Regions from separate parts of the Burkholderia ambifaria AMMD genome, predicted to be linked through region 1. Evidence: predicted binding sites of a transcription regulator. Region 1 holds the regulator's gene; the other holds the start of a gene.
The links. The regulator LexA, encoded in region 1, represses DNA repair genes until DNA is damaged. The targets are predictions, from matches to a motif close to ACTGTATNNNNATACAGT.

Region 1 (4,804 bases):
GCGGATCGAGGCCTGTGGTCGGTTCGTCGAGCACCAGCACGTCGGGATCGTTGACGAGCGCGCGGGCGAGCGTCAGACGCCGCTTCATCCCGCCCGACAGTTCGCCCACCTTGGCATCGGCCTTGTTTTCCAGTTTCGCGAATTCGAGCAGCGGCTGCACGAGCGCGCGTGCGGCCTGCGCTGACATCCCGAAATAGCGGCTGAACACGAGCAGGTTTTCGCGGACCGTGAAGTCCGGATCGAGATTGTCGAACTGCGGGACGACCCCGACGCGCCGGCGCGCATGCCGCGCGCGTGTCGGAACGGGCTCGCCGCACAGTGAAATGGCGCCGGCATCGGGATACACGAGGCCGAGCAGCATCTTCAGCGTCGTGGTCTTGCCGGCGCCGTTCGGCCCGAGCAGGCCGTAGCATTCGCCGGCCTGCACGTGGAAGGAGAGGTCGTTGACGACGAGCTTGTCGCCATAGCGCTTTTCAACGTTCCGGAAATCGATCGGTGCAACGGACATGGGCAGTTTGTCGTTGTAAGCGGGCACGGACGCGTTTCGCGGCCGGCCGGCTGGCTGACTGGGCATCCGGGCCGGCGAACGGATCGGGCGAATGCGTGTCACATGAGCATGACCGGGGCGAACGCACGTCGAGGGTACGAACGGGCCATTCTAGTGCATCGGCTGCGTCTCTTCAGCGCATGCCGGTGCGGCATGGTGCGTCGGCGCACGGATCGTGCACCGCATCATCGCCGGCGCGCCCCGCGTGGCGAATCAGCGTTTTCCATCCCTTGCGTCCTCAATTGCGGCGCACCATGATGAGTGCATAGCGCACGTAGTCGCGATAGGGAGGTTTCATGGCTAGCTACAACAAGATTCTGCTGTGCTACGACGGCACGCTCGAGGGGCGCAAGGCATTGCGGTGCGGTGCCAACCTCGCGCTGGACCTGAAGGCGGAAACGCATTTGCTGTCGGTCGTCGACATGCGCTCGAGCATCGCGCAAAGCGCCGGGTTGCTGACCGACGTCGCGTGCGGCCGCTTCGAGGAAACCGCGCGCGAGATCCTGCAAGAAGGCGTGAACTGGCTGCGCGAGCGCGGCGTTCAGGCGGAAGGCCATTTCGCGTTCGGCTATCCGATCGACGAAATCGCGAATCTCGCGACGGAGTTGAAGGCCGACCTCGTCGTCGTCGGCCATCGGTGCCGTAGCGGGTTGTCGAGATGGTGGATGGGGTCGGGCAACACGCAACTGCTCGATCGCGTGAACTGCAGCATTCTGGTCGCGTGTTCGTCGGCCGAAGAGCAAAAGGCCGAGATCGCGCGCGAACGCGAAGCGGCCATCTCGAACGGCAAGTAACGCAGCAATCGCGTGAACGGCCGGATGGCCTGCGATTCAGGCGCGGTCGCGCGCAGTGCCGCATCGGCGGCATCGAGCGCGACCGTGACGACTGCGATTGCTCAGGCGTGCAGGTCGATCGCGGACAGCTTCCACGAGAACAGGCCGAAGCGGCGGAAGACCGCCGCATAGCGCGTGCCGTCGGCGCTGCGCTGGTAGGTCACGACGAATTCATCGATATTCCGGTAGCCGGCACTCGTTTGCTGCGGATGGCCCGCGTCGCTCGGGCTCGCCGGGGCGGGCGCGGGCGTGGGCGTGGGTGCGGGCGCAGACGCCGGCGCCGATGCAGCCGACGCGGTGGCATTGCTGCCCGGCATGGGTGCGCTAGCCGGATTGGCCGGTGGCGCGGCCGGTGCGTTGGCGGGCGCATTGCCTGCCGGCGGCCCCGACCAGTCGGGGGGCCGCTCGCCCGGGTTACCGCGCGGCGGGATGCCGCTCATCAGCGCCGCCACACCTTCCGGTGTCGCATACGCATCGACCAGCGGGCCGATCAACGCAGATCCGATCAGCGCGCCAATCACCGCGAACGGATTGTCCTTCTTCACCGCGTCGATCCGGCGCATCAACTCTTCCGTGACCTGCTGCTTCAGGCTGATGCGCAGCGACGGAAAGTCGACATATTCGCTGACCGCCTGCGAATCGCGCGCGTCGATCGCCGATTTCAGGCGACCTAGCGCGACGTACGGCGACGCGTATGCATAGCCGACCGCCGCCAGAATGGCGACGGCCAGCACGACGATCAGCACGGGCTTGAGCCGCCACGCGCGGCCCGAAGATCCAGTCACGATGCCTCCGGTGCGAACAGGTTCCGCAATCAGAGACCGCCGTGCGTGGACGATCGTTCCTCGGCGATGCAGCGATCGATCATCCGGCACACGGCATCGATCGTCCCCACCATGATCAGCCGCGACCGACCGTGATAGACGCGCACGGGCGCACGGCGCGCCGGTTCCGCGTGATTCAGGCCGGCATTCAGCGAAACCCGCGCGAATGCGGGAAGCGCCGACGGCAGCAGCGACGCCTGCCGTTCAACTGCGACTTCTTGGCTCACCACGGGCGCCGCGGCGGACAGCGGCGCACAGGGCGTGCGGCCGCGCAGGTGACGCAGGCGACCGAATTGACGGAAAGGCAGCAAACGGGAAAGGCGTTCCATGGTGTTCTCCTCAGCGAGACCGATTGTCAGAGTTCGCCCGAGCGGATCAGCCCGACGGCGATGCCTTCCAGCGCGAATTCCGCGCTGCCGGCCTTGACGAAGATGTTTTCGTAATCCGGATTCTCGGCGATCAGCTCGAGGCCGCCGGGCCGGCGCATCAGGCGCTTGACCGTGACGTCGTCGCCCAGACGCGCGACGATGATCTGGCCGTCCTTCGCTTCCGTGCGCTTCTGCACGGCGAGGAGGTCGCCGTCGAGAATGCCGGCGTCGCGCATCGACAGGCCGCGCACCTTCAGCAGGTAGTCGGGCTTGCTCGTGAAGAGCGCGGGATCGCATGCGTAATGCTGCGAGATGTGCTCCTGCGCGAGGATCGGGCTACCGGCCGCCACCCGGCCGACGAGCGGCAGCGACAGTTGCATCAGGCCGGCGTGCGGCAGCGTGAACTGGTGCGGCGCATCTTCGATGCCGAGCAGGCGAATGCCGCGCGACGCGCCGGCGGCGAGCTCGATCACGCCCTTGCGCGCCAGCGCACGGAGGTGTTCCTCGGCCGCGTTCGGCGAGCTGAAACCCAGCTCGGCCGCGATCTCGGCGCGCGTGGGCGGGAAACCGGAGCGCTCGATCGCCCGGCGGATCAAGTCGAACACTTGCTGCTGACGTGCGGTGAGTTTGGTCATGGCTTAACTGTATGGATAGACAGTGAGCTGTATTTTTATACAGTACTTCGCGAATTTCAAGTGTTACTTGAGGTTCGACGCGATCGCGCCGGTTCCGCCGCGATTTCGCGACGTCCGGACGCCGGTTTGTCTGCCGCAACCGTCCGCCCAGTCTGCGTTAGCACTTTTGAGTATTAAAAAATGAAGAACGATTATTTTTAATCATGTAACCCGTTCGCTAGACTGGCCCGACATCGCAACATCGACAACACTGGAGAACCAAGGATGGCGAAGCGCAATACGGGGCTGGTGGGCGGAGCGGGCCGCCTGATTGCAACACTCGCGCTCGGCGCGGCGGCGGCGTTGGGCGTCGTCACGCATGCGCAGGCCGATACGACGTTCCTGAACGTGTCGTACGACCCGACGCGCGAGCTGTATCAGGACTTCAACCAGGCGTTCGGCAAGGCGTGGAAGGCGAAGACGGGCGAGACGGTCAACTTCAAGCAGTCGCACGGCGGCTCGGGCGCGCAGGCGCGCTCGGTACTCGACGGCCTGCAGGCCGACGTCGTCACGCTGGCGCTCGCCTACGACATCGACGCGCTCGCCAACAAGGGGCTGGTGAACAAGGACTGGCAAAAGCGCCTGCCGGACAACGCATCGCCGTACACGTCGACGATCGTGTTCCTCGTGCGCAAGGGCAACCCGAAAGGGATCAAGGACTGGGACGATCTGACCAAGCCGGGCATCTCGATCGTCACGCCGAACCCGAAGACCTCGGGCGGTGCGCGCTGGAACTACCTGGCCGCATGGTCGTATGCCGTGCACAAGCCGGGCGGTAACGAGCAGGGCGCGAAGGAATTCGTGACGAAGCTCTACAAGAATGCAGGCGTGCTCGATTCGGGCGCGCGTGGCGCGACGACGAGCTTCGTGCAGCGCGGGATCGGCGACGTGCTGATCGCGTGGGAGAACGAGGCGTTCCTGTCGATCAAGGAATTCGGCACCGACAAGTTCGAGATCGTCGTGCCGTCGGTGAGCATCCTGGCCGAGCCGCCCGTCGCGGTGGTCGACAAGGTGGTCGACAAGAAGGGCACGCGCAAGCTGGCGGAGGCCTACCTGAATTTCCTGTACAGCCCGCAGGGCCAGGAGATCGCGGCGCGCAACTACTACCGTCCGCGTTCGAAGAACGTGCCGGCGGAGCTGACGAAGCAGTTCCCGAAGCTGAAGCTGTACACGGTCGACGACACGTTCGGCGGCTGGACGAATGCGCAGAAGACGCATTTCGCGGACGGCGGCGTGTTCGACTCGATCTACAAGCCGCAGTAACGCGAACAGTAACACCACGCAGCAAACCCATAACGACAGCGGTGCGCCACGATAGCGCGCCGCATCCCCGACGGCCGCCGGCGCGATTCCCCGCGCCGGCGTTTGCGTCGGACCCATGAGCAGCATCGACCCAGCAAGAGCATCCGATGACGACGTACACCTTTCGCAAGCCGAGCGCGCTGCCCGGCTTCGGCGTGACGCTTGGCATCACGGTGGCCTATTTGAGCCTCGTGGTGCTGATCCCGCTCGCCGCCACGTTCCTGAAGACCGCGACTTTGTCGTGGGACCAGTTCGT
Region 2 (4,804 bases), 600 kb from region 1:
GCTGTCGGCGGCACTCGGTGCGTCGCGCGCGGCAGTCGACGCCGGCTACGTGCCGAACGACTACCAAGTCGGCCAGACCGGCAAGATCGTCGCGCCGCAGCTGTACATCGCGGTCGGCATCTCGGGTGCGATCCAGCATCTGGCCGGCATGAAGGATTCGAAGGTGATCGTCGCGATCAACAAGGATCCGGAAGCACCGATCTTCAGCGTGGCCGACTATGGCCTCGTCGGCGATCTGTTCGCGCTCGTGCCGGAGCTCGTGAACGAACTCGGCTGACGCAGGCCGCTTCGGCGGTCAACACGCAGCAAGACGAGGGGCGCGATGAGCGCCCCTTTTTTTGTGGCGTGCAGGTGAGGGTGGGGTGTTCTGCGATGCGCCGAGCCGCGATTGCGCAACGCTGCGGGGAGCATGCTCTTGTGCAGGCAGGCAGGCAGGCAGGCAGGCGGCCCTGCAGCGTCGATCGTTGGCCCGAAGAGCAACGAATGTGGGCGCGCTTGCGCAAGCCCGCTCCGGCGCCGGCAACGCGTTCGCTGCAACGAAAAAGGCGCCCCGCAAGGGGCGCCTTTCGGTCGATGCCGACCGCCCGCGTCGCCGCGGGCCGTTCCGGCTTATGCGTATGCCGGGCGCGTCTGGCCGGCCACGTCCTTCAGGTAGCGATGCACCGACAGGTCGTCGGCCTGAATCGCCGGCTTCTTGCCCGAGATCAGGTCGGCGAGCAACTGGCCCGACCCGCACGACATCGTCCAGCCGAGCGTGCCGTGGCCGGTGTTCAGGAACAGGTTCGACACCGGCGTGCGGCCGACGATCGGCGTGCCGTCCGGCGTCATCGGGCGCAGGCCCGTCCAGAACGTTGCCTTCGACGTATCGCCGCCGCCCGGGAACAGGTCGTTCACGCACATTTCGAGCGTTTCGCGGCGCGCGGCGCGCAGGTTCTTGTCGAAGCCGACGATCTCGGCCATGCCGCCGACACGGATGCGCTGGTCGAAACGCGTGATGGCGATCTTGTAGGTTTCGTCGAGCACCGTCGATACAGGGGCCGCCGCGTCGTTCACGATCGGCGCGGTGATCGAATAGCCCTTCAGCGGATAGACCGGGATCTTCATCAGGTTCGAGATGAAGCTGGTCGAGTACGAGCCGAGCGCGACGACATACGCATCCGCGCGCACCGTCTCGCTGCCGCACTGCACACCGGCGATCCTCCCTCCCGCGATCGCGAGCGAATCGATCGGCGTGTTGTAGCGGAACTTCACGCCGAGCGATTCCGCGAGCGCCGCGAGGCGCGTCGTGAACAGCTGGCAGTCGCCCGTTTCGTCGCCCGGCAGGCGCAGGCCGCCCGTCAGCTTGTGCGACACGGCGGCGAGCGCCGGTTCGGCGTTCTTCAACTCGGCCGGCGACAGCAGTTCGAACGGCACGTTGGCTTCCTGCAGCACCGCGATGTCCTTCGCCGCGCCGTCGAGTTGCTGTTGCGTGCGGAACAGTTGCAGCGTGCCGCCCGTGCGCCCTTCGTACTGGATGCCGGTATCGGCTCGCAGCGCCTGCAGGCAATCGCGACTATATTCGGCGAGGCGGACCATGCGGCCCTTGTTGACTGCGTAGCGGTCGGCCGTGCAGTTGCGCAGCATCTGCCACATCCACTGGAGCTGGAAACGCGTGCCGTCGAGGCGGATCGCGAGCGGCGCATGCTTCTCGAACATCCACTTGACGGCCTTCAGCGGCACGCCGGGCGCGGCCCACGGAGCCGCATAGCCGGGCGAGATCTGGCCGGCGTTCGCGAAGCTCGTCTCCAGCGCCGGGCCGGCCTCGCGGTCGATCACCGTGACTTCATGACCGGCGCGCGCGAGGTAATACGCGCTTGCCACGCCCACCACACCGCTGCCCAGAACGACGACTCGCATAGCTGCTCCAGATGGAAGGGATCAGGTCGAGGCCGGGCGCACCTGCGTCTCCGTGTAACCTCTAGCTGATCTAGTTTTTTGAGCTATGGTATTGTCGAATGTGCAGGTTTTGTTATCGTATTTTTCAGGTTTTCAGAATAAACAAATGAGAACGCAACGCCAGCCAGTACGCTCGCTCGACAAGCTCGACCGGCGCATCCTCAAACTGCTGCAGGACGACGGCCGGATGGCGATGAAGGACCTCGCGGAACAGGTCGGCCTGACCGTGACGCCATGCATCGAGCGCGTGCGGCGCATGGAGCGCGACGGGGTCATCACCGGCTATCACGCACGCGTCGATCCGGGCCAGCTCGGTGCCGCGCTGCTGGTGTTCGTCGAGATCACGCTTGGCCACAAGGGCGGCAACATGTTCGAGCAGTTCCGTCGCGAAGTGATGAAGATCGACGAGGTGCTCGAATGCCATCTCGTGTCCGGCGACTTCGACTATCTGATCAAGGCGCGGATCGGTGAAATGGCCGACTATCGCAAGCTGCTCGGCGACATCCTGCTGCAACTGCCCGGCGCGGTGCAGTCGAAGAGCTATGTCGTGATGGAGGAAATCAAGGAAACGCTGACGATTTCGGTCGGCGAATGACCGCTGCCGCTGCCGCGGCCGGTTGCCGGCGCCGCTGTCGGGCCCCTTATCTCGCCCTTGGCATGCTGCACCCAATACTGTATAAATATACAGTATTGGGTGCAGGCGAATGGGTGAGTGCATGGACGGCCGGTCCGACAACGAATTTCCGATAGCGCCGCCGGCGCCCCGCAAGGGGCGCGGTGCGGTCGACAATCTCCAGGGGCGGTACGAAACGGCGCTGCGCGAAGCGGTCGACGACGGCTGGGCGCACGAATCGGACGACGCCGATCTGCCCACGCCGCTGCGTACGCAGGTGTTCGAGGAGCGCGCGAAGAGCATCCTCACGCACAACCAGTCGCCTGACATCCCGTTCAGCGTGTCGCTCAATCCGTATCGCGGCTGCGAGCACGGGTGCATCTACTGTTTTGCACGGCCGACCCACAGCTATCTAGGGCTGTCGCCGGGGCTCGACTTCGAGAGTCGCATCTATGCGAAGGTCAATGCGGCCGAACTGCTCGAGCGCGAGATTTCGCGCAAGCGTTACGTGCCGGAGCCGATCGCGCTCGGCGTCAACACCGACGCATACCAGCCGGTCGAGCGCGACCTGCGCATCACGCGCAGCGTGATCCAGGTGATGCACGATCATGCGCTACCGTTCGCCGCGATCACGAAATCGTCGCTGATCGAGCGCGATCTCGACCTGCTTGCCCCGATGGCCGAGCGCGGGCAGGTGATGGCGGCGGTCACGATCACGACGCTCGACGCCGATCTCGCGCGCACGCTCGAGCCGCGTGCGGCGACGCCGGCGCGCCGGCTGCGTACGATCCGCGCGTTGCGCGACGCGGGTGTGCCGGTGGGCGTCAGCATTGCACCGATGATCCCGTTCGTCACCGAGCCGGACATGGAGCGCGTGCTGGAGGCCTGCGCGGAAGCAGGCGCGACGCATGCGAGCTATATCGTCCTGCGGCTGCCGTGGGAGGTCGCGCCGCTGTTCAAGAGCTGGCTCGCCGCGCATTTCCCCGATCGCGCGGAGCGCGTGATGAACCGTGTGCGCGACATGCGCGGCGGGAAGGACTACGACTCCGATTTCTCGAAACGGATGAAGGGCGAGGGGATCTGGGCCGACCTGTTGCGGCAGCGTTTCCGTCAGGCCGTGAAGCGGCTCGGGTTGAACGAGCGCAGGAACGGCATTCTGGATCTGTCGCAGTTTCGCGGCGCGCCGGCCGGCGCGGTGGCAGCGCGGCGCACCGTGGTGGGCGCAACGAGCACGACGTCGCGTGACGACACGCAGTTGAGCCTGTTCTGACGGTGCGCGTCGGCGCTTATTGCGAAATCTGCTTCGCCGCTTCGACTTGCGATTCGAAATACGTCTGGAACGACAGCGCAAGCGCGGTCATCAGCAGGAACGCGCCGATCAGCAGCGAGAAGATCACGATAAAGATCACCGTCCAGCCCGACCGGCTGTACTTGCCCGTATCGGCATTGAATTGCGCGTCCCATTTCTCGTCGGGGCGCAGGCCGTAGACGAGCGCGGCGAGGAACGCGGCGAGCAGCGAGATCGCACCCGGCACGGCGAGCCACCAGCCGAGGCTGGCTGTGCGTTGGGTGGCGGCGAGCAGCATGAAACCCGGAATCCCGACGATCGTCGCGAGCAGGTGCGCCCAGCCGTACACGTCGCGAAGGCCATACAGGTAGAAGCGGTGTGCGCCGAGCGAGCCGAACAGGAACGCGAGGGCGGCGGTGAGCGTCTTGGAGCGGAAGCGGCGGGACGGTGCGGTGCTGCTGGACATGGGTGGCGGCGGATTATCGTTGGCGTGGCGGCCGGCAGGCCGGCGCGGGGCGCTCGGCCCGGCACGCATTCTACGATGCGCGGTGGGCCACGGTCACCCCTCGGCTGCGTCAAGGTGCCGCATAGGTGACGCGGTAAATGGCGCCTGCATAGTCGTCGCTGACGAGCAGCGAGCCGTCGGGCAGCGGCAGCACGTCGGCCGGGCGTCCCCACACGGTGCCGTCCGCGCGCAGCCAGCCGGTGATGAACGGCGTCTGGCGCGCGTGGCTGCCGTCGGCTGACACGACCGCGCGCATCACGCGGTAGCCGACCTTGCTGCTGCGGTTCCACGAGCCGTGTTCCGCAATGAATACATTGTTGCGATACGACGCCGGGAACATCGGTCCCGTATAGAAGCGCATGCCGAGTGCCGCGACGTGCGCGCCGAGTTTCAGCACGGGCGGCACATGGCGGCGGCACACGTCGGCGCTGCCGAATTCGGGGTCGGGCGTGTCGCCGCCATG

Region 2: a site for LexA is predicted at 2,607-2,624, ahead of BAMB_RS04800 (PA0069 family radical SAM protein). Genes of this name have one in related genera too.

What each region holds. Positions count from the first base shown of each region.
Region 1 covers NC_008390.1:1,636,975-1,641,778, forward strand. Annotated here, with positions in the region: gene nodI (nodulation factor ABC transporter ATP-binding protein NodI) at 1-508, opposite strand, end outside; gene BAMB_RS07565 (universal stress protein) at 844-1,341, shown strand; gene BAMB_RS07570 (DUF2939 domain-containing protein) at 1,443-2,165, opposite strand; gene BAMB_RS07575 (hypothetical protein) at 2,195-2,533, opposite strand; gene lexA (transcriptional repressor LexA) at 2,560-3,207, opposite strand; gene BAMB_RS07585 (sulfate ABC transporter substrate-binding protein) at 3,472-4,509, shown strand; gene cysT (sulfate ABC transporter permease subunit CysT) at 4,656-4,804, shown strand, end outside.
Region 2 covers NC_008390.1:1,032,059-1,036,862, forward strand. Annotated here, with positions in the region: gene BAMB_RS04785 (electron transfer flavoprotein subunit alpha/FixB family protein) at 1-277, shown strand, start outside; gene BAMB_RS04790 (D-amino acid dehydrogenase) at 610-1,896, opposite strand; gene BAMB_RS04795 (Lrp/AsnC ligand binding domain-containing protein) at 2,042-2,530, shown strand; gene BAMB_RS04800 (PA0069 family radical SAM protein) at 2,640-3,818, shown strand; gene BAMB_RS04805 (NINE protein) at 3,835-4,302, opposite strand; gene BAMB_RS04810 (PQQ-dependent sugar dehydrogenase) at 4,412-4,804, opposite strand, start outside.